DNA from 3 places in the Nonomuraea sp. CA-141351 genome. Region 1 is predicted to be linked to each of the others. Evidence: riboswitches for the same ligand, from Rfam matches in the RefSeq annotation. Region 1 holds a riboswitch; each other region holds the start of a gene.
The links. A riboswitch is a leader RNA that binds a small molecule or an ion and turns the genes downstream of it on or off. The one in region 1 is predicted to bind cyclic di-AMP.
Positions count from the first base shown of each region.

Region 1 (5,550 bases):
AGGTCGAGGGCTAAGTTGAGGCCGTGGTCGAGCGGGAGGATCCAAGGGCTGCCGGTCCTGTGTTGGATCGCCGGCGTACGGCCCAGCCGACCAGCACGGCCAGCGCCGCCGCGGCGTAGAAAACGGTCGCGGGGCTGTCGCGCGCCATCGGGCCCGCGACATAGGCGACCCCGCCCGCCAGGGCCACCCCCAGCCACTCCCACCGGCCGTCCATCGCGGCCAGTGCGACGACCAGCAGCGCGTACCAGGAGTAGCCCGGCGTGAAGAGCAGCAGCAGCGACCCGCTGACGATGAGCGCGCCGTGCCACGGGCGTTCGGGCTCGCCGTACCGCAGGACGTAGAGAGCGACCAGGACGAGCAGCACGATCACGGCCCAGGGCGCCCAGGAGTCCGGCATCACCAGCCGTACGAGGGCGTAGCGGTTGCCGTCGGCAGGGCTCTCGTAGCGCTCCTCCTGCAGGTAGCCCGGCAGGTAACCCACGACGGACGCCTGTGAGACCAGCGCGTAGGGCAGGTAGGCGAGCGCCACGACCAGGGTGGCGGGCACAAGGATCTTGAGGAGGCGCCGCCAGTCCACCCCGTTCGCCAGGACTCCCGACAGCGCGCCGGGCAGCGTCGCGGCGGGCAGTAACTTGGCCGCCACGGCCGCGCCGAGCAGCGCCCCGCGGGCGCGTGCGGCGCGCATGGCGAGCACGACCAGCAGCACGGCGAGCATGTCGACGTGCGCGTTGTTCACGGCCTCGATGGGGACGGCGGGGCACCACGCCCAGTAGGTGGCCGTCCTGACGTTCCACCTGCACAGTGCGAGCAACGCGACGACGGCCATCACCCAGCCGCCGAGCTGCAGGACCTTGTGCCGGGAGCCGTCCGGCGAGAGCCAGTGAACCAGGAGGAAGTAGCCCTGGGCGACCGGCGGGTAGATGGTGGGCACGGTGGGGCGGTTGATCCTGGTGCACCCTCCGTCCGGGAGCGGCCACAGGCCGCGGGCCTCGCACCCGGAGGGGAAGAGCCAGGCGTCGCGCAGCCCGGCGAGCGCCGGGTCGGCCGGCGGATGGTCGTACGGGGAGATGCCGGCGGCCTGGACCCGGCCGTCCCAGGCGTACCGGAAGGAGTCGGTGCTGCTGCTCGGCGGCGCCGACAGCCCGGTCGTGACCATCACGATGCCGCCGACGACGACCAGCACGGCCAGCCGCCTGTCCGGCGCCTGCCGCGCCAGCCACACCGCCACGGCGAACAGCGCCCAGGCGAGCAGGTACCAGCCCAGACCGGGCGCCCCGGCCACCGTCCGCACCAGAACGAAGGCCAGGCCCACGAGCACGACGATGAGCTTCACGGCGGCAGCCTCACATCCCGGAGGCGGTTCGTGGCCGCTGGAGAGCCAGACGTTCGCACTCCATAAGAACCCTTACGAAGTGCGAACGTCGCTACAGACCGGCCGCGAGGCGGGGCTAACGTCGGCCAGGTGAGAGTGATGGTCACCGGCTCGGCCGGATTCATCGGTGGTCACGTGGTCGAGGCACTCGAGGCCGAGGGGCACGAGGTCGTCGGCCTCGACCTGCGCACCGGTGCCGACGTGCGCGACGTTGCGGTGCTGGATCGGCTGCTGCCGGGCGTGGACCTCGTGGTGCACCAGGCCGCCAAGGTCGGTCTCGGCGTGGACGTCTCCGACCTGCCGGACTACGCCTCGATCAACATGTACGGCACGGCCGTGCTGCTGGCGGCCATGGCGCGCCATCGGGTCGAGCGGCTGGTGCTGGCCTCCTCGATGGTGGTCTACGGCGAGGGCTCCTACGAGTGCCCCGGGCACGGCCGGGTGCGCCCGGGCCCGCGCACGAGACGGGACCTGGAGCGGGGCCGGTTCGACCCGGCCTGCCCTGACTGCGGCATACCGGTCCGCTGCGTCACCATCGCCGAGGACGCGCCGCTCGATCCGCGCAACGCCTACGCCACCAGCAAGCTCGCCCAGGAGCACCTGGCCGCCAACTGGGCAAGGGAGACCGGCGGCAGCGTCGTCGCACTCCGGTACCACAACGTCTACGGCCCGCGTATGCCCCGCGACACCCCCTACGCCGGAGTCGCCGCGATCTTCCGTTCCGAGCTGGAGGCGGGACGGCCGCCGAAGGTCTTCGAAGACGGCGGCCAGCTCCGCGACTTCGTGCACGTACGCGACGTCGCCCGGGCGAACCTGGCGGCCGCCCTCGCGCCCGCGCATCCCGGCGAGCCGCGCGCCTACAACATCGCCAGCGGCACCCCGCACACCGTCGGCGAGATGGCCGCCGCACTGGCCGCCGAGCGGGGCGGGCCGGCCCCGCGGATCACCGGCGGCTACCGGCTCGGGGACGTCCGCCACATCGTCGCCTCTCCCGAGCGGGCAGGCCGCGAGCTCGGCTTCCACGCCGAGATCGGGTTCGAGGCGGGCATGAAGGAGTTCGCGTGGTCATGACCGTCGAGGTGATCCTGCCCTGCCTGAACGAGGAGGCCGCGCTCGGCTGGGTGCTCGGTCGCATGCCCGAGGGCTACCGTGCCCTGGTGGTCGACAACGGTTCCACCGACCGCTCCGCCGAGGTCGCCCGCGACCTCGGCGCCCGTGTGGTGCACGAGCCGCGCCGCGGCTTCGGTGCCGCCTGCCATGCGGGGCTGCTGGCCGCGAGCGCGGAGGTGGTCTGCTTCATGGACGCCGACGCCTCCCTCGACCCCCGCCAGCTCCCGAGAGTCGCAGAACCCGTCATAGGCGGCCACGCCGACCTGGTGCTCGGCGCCCGCCGGCCGTGCGAGGCAGGCGCCTGGCCCTGGCACGCCCGGCTCGGCAACGCCGTCATCGCCCGCGGCCTGCGTCGCCGCACCGGGGCGCCGCTGCACGACCTCGGGCCCATGCGGGCCGCCGGACGGTCCCGGCTGCTGGCGCTCGGGCTGAACGACCGCCGGTTCGGCTACCCGCTCGAAATGGTGCTGCGCGCGGCCGCCTCCGGCTGGCGGATCGCGGAGGTGGAGGTGGACTACCTGCGTCGAGCGGGCCGTTCCAAGGTCACCGGCACCGTCCGGGGCACCCTGCGGGCCGCCTCCGACATGCGGCGGGTCATGGCCGAACACATGAGGTGACGCAGCCACAGGTAGGCGTGGACGGACGCGGGCGCCGGCCGTTCGCGCCTTGCTTGCTCAGGCGGCGCGGCGGCCCAGGCTGCGCAGTTGGTCGGCGGTCAGTGCGGAGACGTTCTGGTCGATGGGGGTTTCGGTGTACTGGTGGATGGTCCAGGACTTCCAGTCGGCGGGTGGGGTGATCGCTCCCTTGGCCTTGCTGTAGTGGGCGACCCACAGTGGGTACTCGGCCAGGCCCCTGCCGTAGGTGTTGGCGAAGTTCCAGCCGCTGTAGAACATCGGGGTGATCCCGGTCTTGTCCTTCACGTACGACAGCCACGTCTTGGCCCAGGCGTTGACCTCGGTGACGGACTTGCCGTCCGTGGTCTCCAGGTCAAGGACCAGCAGGTCGCCGGGCTTGGCGGGCTGGGAGTTCACCACGGACAGGAAGTGCTCGGCCTCCGCGACGGGGTCGTTGCCGGGGTGGCCGTAGTGGTAGGCCCCGCGCACGATCCCCTTCTTGCCCAGCTGGAGCCAGTGCCTGGCGAAGGAGGCGTCGCGGTAGCTCGTGCCTTCCGTGGCCTTGATGATGCCGAACTTGGCCGTGCTGGCGTTCCAGTCGTACTGGGGCTCGTAGTTGGAGATGTCCAGGCCGTAGGTGAGAGATCCGGTCTCGTGCTGAGCCGCGTGTTCCGGGCCGTTCTCCGTGGAGGATGCGAGCGCCATGCCGGCCACGCTGGCGACGGCGGCGGTCCCGGCGAGGATCGCACCGGCGACGACGAAGCTGAGGCGCTGGGTGAGGGGATCGAAGTGATGCTTGAGGGCGTGGGCGACTGTGGCAAGCCGAGGCTTGGGCATGACGGCATTGACTCCTTGCTTCCATGCCGCCTACCGGGTTAGCTGACGGGTTCGGGCCTGGAAGTGCCCTACGAGCGCAGCCTGGGCTGGCGTCCGATTCACCCCAAGAGGTGGGTCCCCGGCTCCGCTGGGCGCGGATTCGGCGGCCGAACGCTGTCCCCGGAGAGTTCTGAGGGCAGCGCACGGTCTGGTCAACGAAGCGGCAACGATGCGGCGAAAGTCGTCCCATCTATGCCTTGATTAGGCAAAAGATAGACATCTACCCATAGATAGTGCAAGTAGGGCAAAATGTGATTTCCGCATATCAGCCGCTGAATAGCGCTGAAGTGCCGTGCCTGTAAGGGTTTTCGGGCTCGGTAAAGTTTGAGGGCCGCCTCTTCCAGGCCCCGCTCAGGCGATGCGAAGACCTACGATTGTCAACATACGGGGGCGAATCACCCGTACGTTGCTATTGTGACTTGGCATCATTCCACGGGTAATCGGGACGCGAGTCGATGACGCTCGATCTCACCTTATTGAACGAGGCCGGTCCGGCGTTCCTGCGCGGCGCGCTCGGCGGATCGTGCCCACCGGCCCTGCTGCGGGCCTATCGCCGGGCGCTCCCGCGGCTTCTCGCTCTACCCGGCCCCGAACGGCTCGAGCACCTGCGCGCGACCGCCGCTGCCGAGGAACCGGAAGCCCTGACAGCATTCGATGCGGTAGATCCGGGGACATGGACTCTGGCATGGGAAACCGGCGAGCGGCCCACGGCCTTCCACGTGTGCACGGCCCGGCACGACGGCCCGGTCTGGGCGGTGGCGATGGGCGAGTTCGAGGGCCGCACGTTCGTGGCCAGTGGCGGCGAGGACCACGTGGTACGGCTTCGCGACGCGTTCGACCAGTCAGGGCCGGACCTGGAGGGCCATACGGCGAGTGTCCGTGCCCTGGCGTTCGGCGTGGTGGACGGCCGCCCGGTGCTGGCCGGCGGCGACCACGACGGCACGATCCGTACCTGGGACCCGCTCACCGGAGCGAGCGGGTTCACCCGTGACACGACCGGAGGCCACCCGACAGCCATGGCCTTCGTCGAGGCCGAGGGCGGGCGGATGCTGCTCGCCGTGGCGATCGGCTTCGACAACCGCGGCATCCCGGCCGAAGACGAGGACGGGCGCGTCGACCTGCTGGACCCGGCCACCGGCGAGCTCGTGCGAGAGCTGCGTGCGGAGGAGAGGGACGGGATACTCGACCTCGCGGTGGCGAAGCTGGGCGAGCGGACCGTACTCGCCTCTCTGAGCCCCTACGAGCTGTACGTGTGGGACGTCGCCACCGGCGAGCAGTTGGGGACCGCCGAACTGAGCGATGTCTGGGAGGACATGGAGCAGGACGGGTTCGCTCCGCCCCTGCTCGTGGGCGTAGGGAGTGGGCGGCCCGAAGTCGGCGTGGTGGTCCGGATCGAACACCCGCCGGGCTACACGGTGCAAAGCCGCAAGGTGGTCTACCTGAAACTGGAGAACCTCGGCGAAAGGACCCCCAGTCAGGGGTTCGACCGCGACCAGGGGCCGGTGACCATGACGACTCACGACGGGCGGAACGTGATGCTCGTGGCGAACCACACCGGAGCCGTCGGGGCGTGGGAAC
Region 1 covers NZ_CP191982.1:370,664-376,213, forward strand. The annotation lists gene ACQPWU_RS01895 (glycosyltransferase 87 family protein) at 11-1,333, opposite strand; gene ACQPWU_RS01900 (NAD-dependent epimerase/dehydratase family protein) at 1,472-2,443, shown strand; gene ACQPWU_RS01905 (glycosyltransferase family 2 protein) at 2,440-3,099, shown strand; gene ACQPWU_RS01910 (glycoside hydrolase family 25 protein) at 3,157-3,933, opposite strand; cyclic di-AMP (ydaO/yuaA leader) riboswitch at 3,946-4,088, opposite strand; gene ACQPWU_RS01915 (WD40 repeat domain-containing protein) at 4,428-5,550, shown strand, end outside.

Region 2 (5,550 bases), 4.1 Mb from region 1:
CGTGGCACGACCTGCGGGTCGGCCGGTCCTGGATGGCCCTGGCGGGCGCGGCCGACAGCCGCTACACGCTGGACCTGGTGCCCGCGCTGAAGGCCGATGAGACGCCGAAGCTGCTGGTGTGGGGCGAGGACGACACGTTCCAGGAGGTCCGGTACGCCGAGCGCTTCGTGGCCGAGATCCCGAACAGCACGCTCGTGCGCATTCCCGGGGCCGGGCACATCCCGATGGAGAACGACCCGGCGGGGGTCGCGCGGGCTCTGGCGGATTTCTTCCTCTCATGAGCGCCCGCGGGCTGCGAGGGCGACGATCGCGAGCAGGACCAGGGCGAGCGTCAGCGCGGCTGCGGGGCCGATGTTCAGGTGCAGCGTGGCGCCGGCGAGCGCGCCGAGGAACATCGCCGCGACGGAGGCGAACCGGCGGAAGGCCGCCCGCCCGGGGGTGTCGGCGGCCAGGCCCGTCAGGGTGGTGGTGAGGACGTTGGTGACCAGGTCGGGTACGCCCAGCGCGCGTACGGACGCGTTCTGCAGGCCCATGCCGCACGCGAGCAGCGCGATGAGCGCCGCCCTGGCCCCGGCGGTGTGGTGTCCGGCCGTGAGGGCCACTACGAGGCCGGCCGCGACGAGGACCGCGTGCACGGTGGTGGCGATGGTGAACGCCCGCCGCGCGTTCCCCACCTGCCTGGTCAGCAGGCCGGCGCTCCACGCTCCGGTCCCGAAGCAGGCGAGGGACAGGGGAGGGGCCCATTTCGACAGGTCTCCTCCGCCAACCAGGGCGAAGCCCAGGAAGACGATGTTGCCGGTCATGTTGGCCACGAAGACGCGGCCCAGGCCGAGGTAGCTGACGGCGTCCACGATTCCGGTGACCATGGCCAGGAGGATCAGCAGGGCGGGCAGGAGGCCGTGTGGGTTTCCGCCGCGGGGGAACAACCCGTCGGCGACCCACTGGAGCCCGCCCTTCATGGCTGCTTCGAGACGACGGCTCCTGGGCGTGGGCTGGGTCTCATGGCGGCTCCTTGGCGAGGTTCGCGCGTGGCTCTTCCCGCGAGCCTGCTTCCCTCGGGTCTTCCCAGGTGGCGGGCCGCTCATCCGGCCTGCGCCTGACCCGCCTCGCCGGTGGAATGCGAAGAGCGCGCGCCCCTTTCGGGACGCGCGCTCGTCTAGCGCAACAGGGTCAGCCGGCGTACTGCGGGTAGCCGTAGCCGACGACCTGGGACTTCGGACGCACGCGCTCTTCGACCTTGCCGTTGCCGGTGTTGCCTTCGACGGTCGAGATGGTGCCGTCGCCGTTGTCCTTCTCGACGAACCCGACGTGCTGGATGTCGTCGAGGCTCTTGCTGCCGCTCCAGGAGAAGAACACGACCGCGCCGGGCTTGGCGACAGTGCCGAAGCGGTGGTTGGCCGCGAACCACTTGGCGTGGGCGACGGTGTAGGCGTCCCAGCCGACCTGCGGGCGGGCGCCGGTCTGCTCGCCGACCCAGGAGACGAACATCGAGCACCAGGCGGCGTTCACGTAGTCGGCCCGGCTGCCGCCGTCACGGGCGATGGTCTCCGCGGCGCGCTGTGAGTTGGCGTACCACTTCTGGTACGGGGTGCCGCCGCCGTAGGCGTTCTCGGAGGTGCCGACCTGGGACTTGGCGAGCGCCAGGACCTGGGAGGCGGTGACGTTGATCTTGGTTTCCCGGGACTTGGCACGGTCGTTGTCGTGAGTGGCTGCGGTGGCCGGCTGCTTGTCCGCGGCGGAGGCCGCGGTCATGTGGGCGCCGAGCCCGGAGGCCAGGACGGTCGCGCCGAGCGCGGCTCGGACGATGTTGGTCTTCGTGGCAGCGGTAATGCGGAACTTGGCCATCGAGGGGGTTACTCCTTGCTTCCATGCCGCTTACCGGGTTAGCTGACGGATTCGGGCGTGGAAGCTGCCCTACGGCACCGAAGTGCCGATTCACCCCATGGGACTTGGGTCCCCGGTTCCGCCCGGAGGCGGATTCAGCGGTCACAGGACGGTCCTGTGATGTGTGTCGCGATGGTCGGACATCGCCGGACAAACCGGACGAATGTCTCAAGAATGCCTCAAATGTAATGCATAAGGCAAGAGGCTACAAATCTGTAACGACCCAGCTAGGCGAGCTGCCTGCGAGCCGCGGCCAGGAGCCCCATCATGGCAAGGGACTCATCAAGCGGCATGACCGAGCTTTCGGTCCTGCCTTCGGCCGTCGCGGCGCGGACTTCGCGGAGCTCTCCGGCGTATCCGTTGTCCGCCGGATCGAGCACATGCTCCTCCGGCTCCATGGAGCGCCCGGAAAGTAAAATCCGCTGCGGGGCCCAGAACGGCGCCTGGACGTCCGCCCGCATCTGAGTACCTACAACACAGGCATGGTTCGGGTAATTCCCGAGCAACGAGGTCTCTACGAGAGCCCGCCTGCCGTCGGGGTAGAGCAAGACCCCGGCCGCCTCCGCGTCCACGCCGTTGGGGGCCAGGGAGCCGGTGATCCGCAGGTCAGAGGGCATGCCGAGGAGCAGCTGAGCCAGGCCGAACGGGTAGATCCCGAGGTCGAGCAGGGCCCCGCCGCCCAGCTCCGGCGCCCACAGCCGGTGCGCCGGATCGTAGGGCTTGGCGAAGCCGAATGAGGCCTGCACGGAGCGGATGTCGCCGAAGCGCTCGTCGGCCGCGATCTTCTGGATGAGGGGGTTGAAGCGCATCCACATGGCTTCCATGAGGAACACGCCTGCCTCGCGCGCCAGCCGTACCATCTTCTCCGCGTCGTCCACGGTGGCGGCCAGCGGCTTCTCGCACAGCACGGCCTTGCCCGCGGCGATGGCGGCCTCCGCCACCTGCAGATGCTGGGCGTGCGGCGTCGCGACATAGACGGCGTCCACGGCCGGATCGGCGCACATCTGCTCATAGGAGCCGTACGCCGACTCCGCGCCCAAAGTGGAGGCCAGGGCCTGCGCCCGTCCTAAGTTCCTGGACCCGACGGCGGCCACCCGCATCCCCGGCTCGGCCACGATGGCCGCTCCCACAGTCCGCGCGATACCGCCTGTCGCCGCAATGCCCCACGCAAAATCCCGCACACGGGAGATCGTAGACGAATCACATCATGTCGAACGTGTCGGGATCGGGACCGAAACGCCGGCCCCTGTTCAGCGCGCCGATGGCGGCCATGTCCTCGGGGTCGAGGATGAAGTCGAACACGTCGATGTTCTCGGCGATCCGCGACGGGGTCACGGATTTGGGGATGACGACGTTGCCGAGCTGCAGGTGCCAGCGGAGCACGATCTGCGCGGGCGTCTTGCCGTACTTGCCGGACAGCACGGCCAGCGCGGGGTCGTCGAGCAGCCCCTGGCCCTGGCCGAGCGGGCTCCAGGCCTCGGTGAGGATGCCGTTGGCCTCGTGGAAGGCGCGCATTTCGCGCTGCTGCAGGTACGGGTGGAGCTCGATCTGGTTGATCGACGGCACGATGTCGGTCTCGTTCATCAGCCGGGTCAGGGTGTCGATCGTGAAGTTGGAGGTGCCGATGGCCTTCGCCCGCCCATCACGGTAGATCTTTTCCATCGCCTTCCACGCCTGCACGTACTTGTCCTGCTGCGGCACCGGCCAGTGGATGAGGAAAAGGTCGATGTAGTCGAGGCCGAGCCGGGCCAGGCACTCCTCGAAGGCCGCCTCGGCGCGTCCGTGGTCGGCGTTCCACAGCTTGGTGGTGACGAACACCTTCCGGCGCGGCAGCTCCGATTCCCGCACGGCCTGGCCCACGCCCTCCTCGTTGCCGTACGCGGCGGCGGTGTCGACGTGCCGGTAGCCGGCCTTCAGCGCGGTCGTGACGGCCTGCGCGGCCTCGTCGGCGGCGACCTGCCAGACGCCGTAGCCGAGCTGCGGGATGTGCACGCCGTCGGCGTTGAGCAAGAGAGAGTTCATAGCCTCCATTGTTCACGTCGCGTTTCTGAGGGCTTAAGGCGGCGGGGCTAGCTTGAAGCGGTCGTGAACGGGCCATCACCCGGCTGGGAGGAGCAGGAGTGGTCGAACAGGCGTCGGCCTGGGTGGAGTCTCCGCTCCAGATGCTGTGCGCCGTCGAGGCCCACCACGCAGGCTTGCTCGGTCCCAAGACGGTCGTCGTGCCGCGCTCGGGTCTTCGGCCGCTGAAGGCCACGCGCCGGGAGCTGAGGTCTCTCGGGCTACCCGACGGACTGGAGCTCGCCGACCCGCGCGAACGCATGCCCAGACGCGTGCAGGCCGTCGGCGACGCCTTCTCCGGCAGGGTGCAGCTGCGCTGGCTCACCTCGCGTCCGGGCCGCATCGTGATCGTGGACGACGGTCTGGCCACTCTCCGGCTGCTCGAGCTGCTGGCCGCGGGGCCGTACCGGCCGCTGCTGCGGGCCAGGGCCCAGCCGACCAAGCTGCGCGCCGCGCTGGGCCTGGCGGCCGCGCTGCGGCTGCGCCTGAGCGACGTGTCGGTCTTCACCGCCCTGCCCGTCGACAAGTCCCTGGAAGACGCGGTACGTCGGGCCGGGATCGATCTGGTACGCCACCAGTTCGCCTGGCTGCGGGCCCAGCCGCCCAGCGCCGAAGGGCCGGCGGAGCGCACGGTCGTCCTCGGCACCTCGCTCGTCAGGAACGGCCTGGTGCACCGCGACCACTACCTGCGCTGGCTGACCGACCTGGCCGCGCGCGAGCCGCTGGCGTACTACCCGCACCGCCGCGAGGACCCCGTCGACGTCGCGCTGATCCGGGAACGCCCGGGGATCACGGTCCACGACGCCGGTGCGCCCGCCGAACTGACGCTGCGCGGCCTGGACGCGAGCCAGCGCGTGCTCAGCCTCCCCTCGACCGCGATCACCTCGCTGCGGGTGCTGCTCAGCCCGCGCGGTGTCGCCGTCGAGCCCGTGGAGGTCCCCGAGGACTGGTGGACCAGCAGGGCGGCCCCCGCCCTTCGTTCGCATCTGACGGGAGTGTCCGGTTGAAAGTGTTGGCGGTCGCCGACTCCGACTCGTACCTGAAGTGGGCGGCCTGCCTGCTAGGCGACCTGCCCGGGGGAGGTGCGGCGGAGCTGGTGGTGGTGCGTACACCTATCACGCCTTCGCCTGAGCAGATCGCCGCCGCCGTGGGCGGCGGCGTGGAGCCGCCGCCGGTGCTGTCGGCCCGGTCCGTGCGGCGGCTGGCCGAGCGTACGCAGCCGGACGTGGTGCTGGTGGCCTGCACGGGGCCGGTCGTGGACGTGCTGGTGGCCGAGGTGTTCGCGGGGCTGCGGCCGCGGCCGGTGTTCGTCAGCGGACTGCCGGGCATCTCGGTGCCCGCGACGGAGAAGGCGTGGTTGTTCCGCAGCGGGTGCGACCTGTTCGTGGTGCACAGCGAGCGGGAGGTGGCCGAGTTCTCCGAGATCGCCGCCAGGCTCGGCGGGGGAGGGGCGGTGGGCCTGGCGAGGCTGCCGTTCCTGCGCTCTGAGACGGTCGCCGGAGGCGGGAACCGGATCGTGTTCGCCACCCAGGCCAAGGTGCCGCGCGGGCGGGAGGAGCGGGAGCGCATCCTGCTGGGGCTGGCCGAGCTGGCCCGGCTCCGCCCCGA
Region 2 covers NZ_CP191982.1:4,519,524-4,525,073, forward strand. The annotation lists gene ACQPWU_RS21380 (alpha/beta fold hydrolase) at 1-281, shown strand, start outside; gene ACQPWU_RS21385 (YoaK family protein) at 276-959, opposite strand; gene ACQPWU_RS21390 (CHAP domain-containing protein) at 1,171-1,845, opposite strand; cyclic di-AMP (ydaO/yuaA leader) riboswitch at 1,858-1,995, opposite strand; gene ACQPWU_RS21395 (Gfo/Idh/MocA family protein) at 2,112-3,065, opposite strand; gene ACQPWU_RS21400 (aldo/keto reductase) at 3,085-3,906, opposite strand; gene ACQPWU_RS21405 (hypothetical protein) at 4,005-4,949, shown strand; gene ACQPWU_RS21410 (DUF6716 putative glycosyltransferase) at 4,952-5,550, shown strand, end outside.
Region 2: it holds a riboswitch for cyclic di-AMP, as region 1 does, so the genes downstream of both, ACQPWU_RS21390 (CHAP domain-containing protein) here and ACQPWU_RS01910 (glycoside hydrolase family 25 protein) in region 1, are expected to answer to the same signal.

Region 3 (5,550 bases), 2.6 Mb from region 1:
TACCTGCTCACCTCCACGGTGACCGTGCCGCTCTACGGCCGGCTGTCCGACCAGCACGGCAGGAAGCCGCTGCTGCTGATCGGGATGGTGGTGTTCGTGGCGGGCTCGGCGTTGTGCGGGGCGGCGCAGGACATGACGCAGCTCATCGCGTTCCGCGCGCTCCAGGGGCTCGGCGCGGGCGCGCTGTTGCCGCTGTCGATGGCGCTGGTGATGGAGATGTTCCCGCCGGACGGCAGGAGCGGCGCCCGCGTGCAGGGCGCGCTCGGCGGCGTGATGGGGCTGACGTACCTGGCGGGGCCGTTCCTCGGCGGGTTGTTCACCGACCACGCGAGCTGGCGGTGGTCCTTCTATGTGAACGTGCCGCTCGGCATCGTGCTGATCGCGATCGTCGTGCTGCGCCTGCCGAACCGGCCGGGCACCGGAGGCGGGCGTCCCGACTACGCGGGCATCGCGGTATTCACCGTGGCGATCAGCGCGCTGCTGCTGGGGCTGACGGAGAAGGGCCTGGACGGGCATACCTGGGCCGACGTCGCCGTGGCCGGGCCGATCGTGCTCGCGCTCGCGCTGCTCGCGGTGTTCGTGCTGATCGAGAGGCGGGTGGCCAGCCCGATCATGCCCATGCACCTGTTCGGCAACCGTACCTACACGTTCGTCAACGTCACGTCGTTCTTCACGGCGTTCTGCATGTACGCGGGGGTCGTGTTCCTGCCGCGTTACTTCCAGGAGTCCCTGGGCGTCAGCGCCACCGAATCGGGGCTGAGGATCTATCCGATGACGCTGGCGATGGTCGTGGGCAGCGCTCTCATGGGGACGCTCATGTCCAGGACCAGGGTCTACAAGCCGTGGCTGGTCGTGTCCCCGTTCCTGCTGGTCGCGGGCACCCTGCTCTGCCTCAACCTGACCGCGCACACCGACGGGGTGCTGCTGGCGGGCTGGATGCTGCTGATCGGGCTGGGCATGGGGCCCATGTTGTCCGGCCTGACCGTGGCCGCGCAGCAGTCGGTCGAGCCGCAGTACATCGGCACCGCCTCGGCGAACCTGGCCTTCTTCCGCCAGATCGGCGGCTCCGTCGCGCTGGCCGTGGGCGGCACCCTCTACGGCTCCACCGTCGCCGCGGACGCGCCCGCGCACGGCCTGGCCGCCGCGCACGCCTCCGCTGCGGCCGTGGTCATCCCGTCGCTGGGGGTGGTGGGAGCGCTGATCGCCCTGGTGGCGTTGGTGGCGATGCCGGGCAGGCGGCTGGACGCGCCGGCGGTCTCGCAAGGCAGGGTCGAAGCCGGTTTCGCGTCGTAAGCGGGGCCATGCGAAGCTGTGAGTTGTCCCCAACACCTTGGAGGTCCTCATGGCGGATACACCGGAGCCGGAAGTCAGCGAAACTCCCGAGGACGAGATGAAGCGCAAGTTCCGCGAGGCGCTGGAGCGTAAGCGCAACCTGCACGCGGACTCGGGCGCGGGTGGCAAGGGCGGCGACCCATCGAAGATCCACGGGGCGCACGGTCCGGCTGCGAGTAAAAGATCGTTCAGGCGCAAGAGCGGCGGCTGAGGCTGGATTTTTCAGGGGGTACGGCAGTGCCGTACCCCCTTTTTTCTTTGTACGGGAAGGTAGATCTTCTGCCCGTTTCATGACGAAGTGTTTGCGTATGTCCGGAATGCGTGGTTAGAGTGTTGCCCAATTCACAGCCGGTGGCGTGGACCTCACAGAGGAGGAACAGCCGGCTGGCGCCGAATCCCGATCGCTCGGGAACCGGGGACCCACTGCAAATGGGGTGAATCCGACCACACGTCGGTAGGGCATCTCCACGTCCGAACCCGCCAGCTAACCCGGTAGGCGAGATGGAGAGGACATATGAACGACTTGGACGACCGCGTCGAACTCCCAGACAGCGTGATAGCCGCCGCCTCCTGAGCGGTCCCTTCCTCAGGTTCGTTTCGCGCTCCGCGTAGCTCCCCCCAAGTCAGGTGCTTTGCCCTGCTGCGCCCTTTTGGAGCGAGCGCAACCTCCCTGCCCCCGTCGCGAAGGACTTAATTTTCATGTCTGCACGTTTTGGCCTGCGTTCCCTCGCTCTGCTCACCAGCTCTACCGTGTGCGCGCTGACCTGCGCCGGCACCGCGGCTCACGCCGACTCGAGCACTGACGAGAAGGTCCTGCTCAAGGGCTCGACCACCGCTTCATACTTCTGGGACGACTCCTCCGGCCGCGCCGGTGACACCGGCCTGCCCGCCAGCGGCAAGCCCATGCAGAAGGGCCTGGCCGCCAGTCCGAGCTGGCCGCTCATGACCGAGGGCTATGTGGTCTACGAGGGCAAGAAGCTGCCCTTCTTCGTCGGCGACCGCGGCCCGGGCGTGCCCTCCAACAACGGGGTCATGCTGGACCTGGATGCCAAGACGTTCGCGGAGCTCACCGGCGGCACGTTCAACTCCGACACACTGGGCGTCGACGGCAACGGCGGCGAGGGCCACATCAAGGTCGACTACGTCATCACCAAGTGGGGCCAGGGTCCAGGCAAGAAGAACTACCCGGTTCCGTTCTCGACCGGCGCCTGGGCCGAGCAGGACGACAACCCGGCCGAGCCTCCCGCGGCCGCCAGCGAGGCCGTGCCCGCACCGCTCTCGAAGAGCACAGCCGCCATCGTGGCCGGCGCCGTGGCCGTGGCGGGCGGCAGCGTGGCGCTCACCAGCGAGCGCATCCGCAACCTCATCAAGATCTGACTTTACGGGTCACTACCAGAATGTCATTCTGGTCCTCGTGACCACCCGTGTAGCCGCGAACGGCATCGAAATCGCCTACGAGAGTTTCGGTTCGCACGAGGGCCGTCCCCTGCTCCTCATCATGGGACTCGGCGCCCAGCTGATCCACTGGGACGAAGGGCTCTGCGAGCTGCTGGCGGGACAGGGACATCACGTCGTACGGTTCGACAACCGCGACGCGGGCCTCTCCACCCACTTCCACGACAAGGGCGCTCCCGCGCTGGGGGCGCCCTCGCCGTATCTGCTGGACGACCTGGCCGATGACGCGGCGGGGCTCATGGACGCCCTCGGCTGGCCCGCCGCGCACGTGGTCGGCGCCTCGATGGGCGGCATGATCGCCCAGGCCCTGGCCATCCGCCACCCGGACCGGGTGCTGACCCTGACCTCGATCATGTCCACGCCCGGACCCTCGGTGGCCCCGCCGACGGAGGCCGCGCTCGCCGTCCTCCTGGCCAGGCCCGCCCCCGACCGCGGATCCGTCATGGCCCAGGCGGTGCGGACCTGGTCGGTCCTCGGCTCGCCCGGATACGCGCTGGACCCTGAGAGGATCACCGAGCTGGCCGGGCTGGCGTTCGACCGCTGCTTCGACCCCGACGGCACGGCCCGGCAGCTCGCCGCGATCATGGCCTCGGGCGACCGTACGGCGCTGCTCACGGGCCTACAGGTGCCCACGCTGGTGCTGCACGGCGAGGCCGACCAGCTCATCCCTGTCGCCGCAGGCCACGCCACGGCCGCGGCCGTCCCCGGTGCCCGCCTGGTGACCTACGCGGGCATGGGCCACGACCTGCCGCGCCCGCTCTGGCCGTCCATCGTGGACGAGATCACCAAGCTCACCGCCACCGGCCCCCTTTCCGGCCCTCCCGTCGCACTTGGGTGAAGGTCCTTTTGGGGGAGGGGCGGTGGGTCACTCGTGGCGTGTGCTGCCAACGGGATCAGCCGAAGTGGGCACGGGTCTCCGCGAACGCCTGATCCGTGCCCTCCAGAGCCTTCGCCACGTCCGCCTCCGTGTGCGCGGCCGACATGAACCAGTTGTGCCACGGGTGCAGGTAGACCCCGTGCCGCAGGCAGGCGTCGCTCCAGTACATCGCGACCGAGAGGTCGGCGTCCCCGTCGAAGCTGAGCCAGGGGATCGTCACCGGCCCCGTCTGGTTCACCACGAACCCGTGGGACTTGGCCTGCGCGTGCAGCCCCTCACGCAGCTGCGTGCCCGCCCGCTCCATGGCCCCGATGCCGTCCGTGTCGCGCAGGGTCTCGATGGTCGCCTTGGCCGCCGCCATGGCGACCGCCGAGAACCAGAACGAGCCCGTGGAGTACAGCGTCTGCGCCGGTCCGCGCAGCGCGTCCGTGCCGGTGACGGCCGCGATCGGGTGGCCGTTGGCCATGGCCTTCGACCAGGCCGTCAGGTCAGGGCGTACCCCATAGGGCTCCCAGGAGCCGCGCAGGTCGATCCGGAACCCCGCCCGCACGTCGTCGATCACCAGTGCCGCCCCGAGCCGGTCGGCCAGGGCGCGGGCGCCGCGCGCGAACGCGGGCTCCACCAGCTCCTGGTCCTCGAACGAGTCGTGCTTGAACGGCGTCACGATGATCGCCGCCACGTCCCCCTCCACGGTCGCCGCCGCGGCCTCCAGCGACTCCAGGGAGTTGTACGTGAACTCCACCAGGTCCGCCCGCTCGTTGGGCGTCGTGCCCGACAGGGACGGCGTGCACCAGGGGTCCGCCCCGTGATAGGCCCCATGGGCCATCAGCACCTTGGTCCGGCCGGTGGCGGCCCTGGCGACCATGAGCGCCTGGGTGGTGGCGTCGGTGCCGTTCTTGGAGAACATCGCCCAATCGGCGCTGGGCACGGTGTCCACCAGCAGCTCGGCCAGCTCCACCATGATCGGGCCCGGGCCGTTGAGGCAGTCACCGAGCGCGGCCTGCCTCGCGGCGGCCTCCTCCACGCGCGGGTGCCGGTGCCCGAGCACGACCGGGCCCCAGCTGCACATGAAGTCGATGTACTCGCGCCCGTCCACGTCCCACTGGCGGCAGCCCTCGCCGCGTTCGAAGAACTGCGGGAAGCCGGGGGCGAAGAGGGCGGCGTTGAGGTGCCCGTACATGCCGCCGGGGACGACCTTCAAGGCCCGCCGGCGAAGTTCTGCGTCGGTCATCCGAGGATCCTTAGAGTCGAGTCGAGGTCGGTGAGGCCGGCGTCCGAGCCGAGCCCCGTGGCGACGCGGGCGGCGGCGGCCGTGCCCCAGCGGGCCGCGGTCAGCACGTCCTGCCCGTGCAGGAGCCCCGTCAGGAAGCCGGCGCAGTAGGCGTCACCGCAGCCGGTCGTGTCCGAGACGTCCGTCTTGAGGGCGGGCACCGGCTCCGTACCGTCCGGAGTGACCACGAGGCTGCCCGACGCGCCCAGCGTGACGAGCACGCCGCGCGGTCCGTCCGCCAGCAGGGCCTGGGCGGCCTCCTGGACGTCGGAGCAGTCGGTCATGAGGAGCGCCTGCGACTCGTTCGGCAGCACGTAGTCCACGTGCGGCAGAAAAGCCCGGGCCATTCCCAATAAATCCGGCATCTCCGAAAGGAGGTCCATCGTGATGATGGTGCCCGCGCCACGCACCGAGTCCAGGAGGGCGAAGAACGCCGGGTCGCCCAGGCCGAACGTGACGTCCATGCCGCCCAGGTGGATCGCGCGCACGCCGTGCAGCACCTCGGCGTCCAGGTCCGCGTACGTCACCGTAAGGTTCGCCCCGGGCACGTGGAAGCTGGGCCGCCCGCCGTCCGGCCTGATGGGCAGGATCGAGGCGGCCGTCTGCTCACCCGCCC
Region 3 covers NZ_CP191982.1:10,551,366-10,556,915, reverse strand. The annotation lists gene ACQPWU_RS49500 (MDR family MFS transporter) at 1-1,293, shown strand, start outside; gene ACQPWU_RS49495 (DUF5302 domain-containing protein) at 1,343-1,543, shown strand; cyclic di-AMP (ydaO/yuaA leader) riboswitch at 1,711-1,846, shown strand; gene ACQPWU_RS49490 (hypothetical protein) at 2,032-2,709, shown strand; gene ACQPWU_RS49485 (alpha/beta fold hydrolase) at 2,747-3,625, shown strand; gene ACQPWU_RS49480 (aminotransferase class III-fold pyridoxal phosphate-dependent enzyme) at 3,681-4,895, opposite strand; gene ACQPWU_RS49475 (carbohydrate kinase family protein) at 4,892-5,550, opposite strand, start outside.
Region 3: it holds a riboswitch for cyclic di-AMP, as region 1 does, so the genes downstream of both, ACQPWU_RS49490 (hypothetical protein) here and ACQPWU_RS01910 (glycoside hydrolase family 25 protein) in region 1, are expected to answer to the same signal.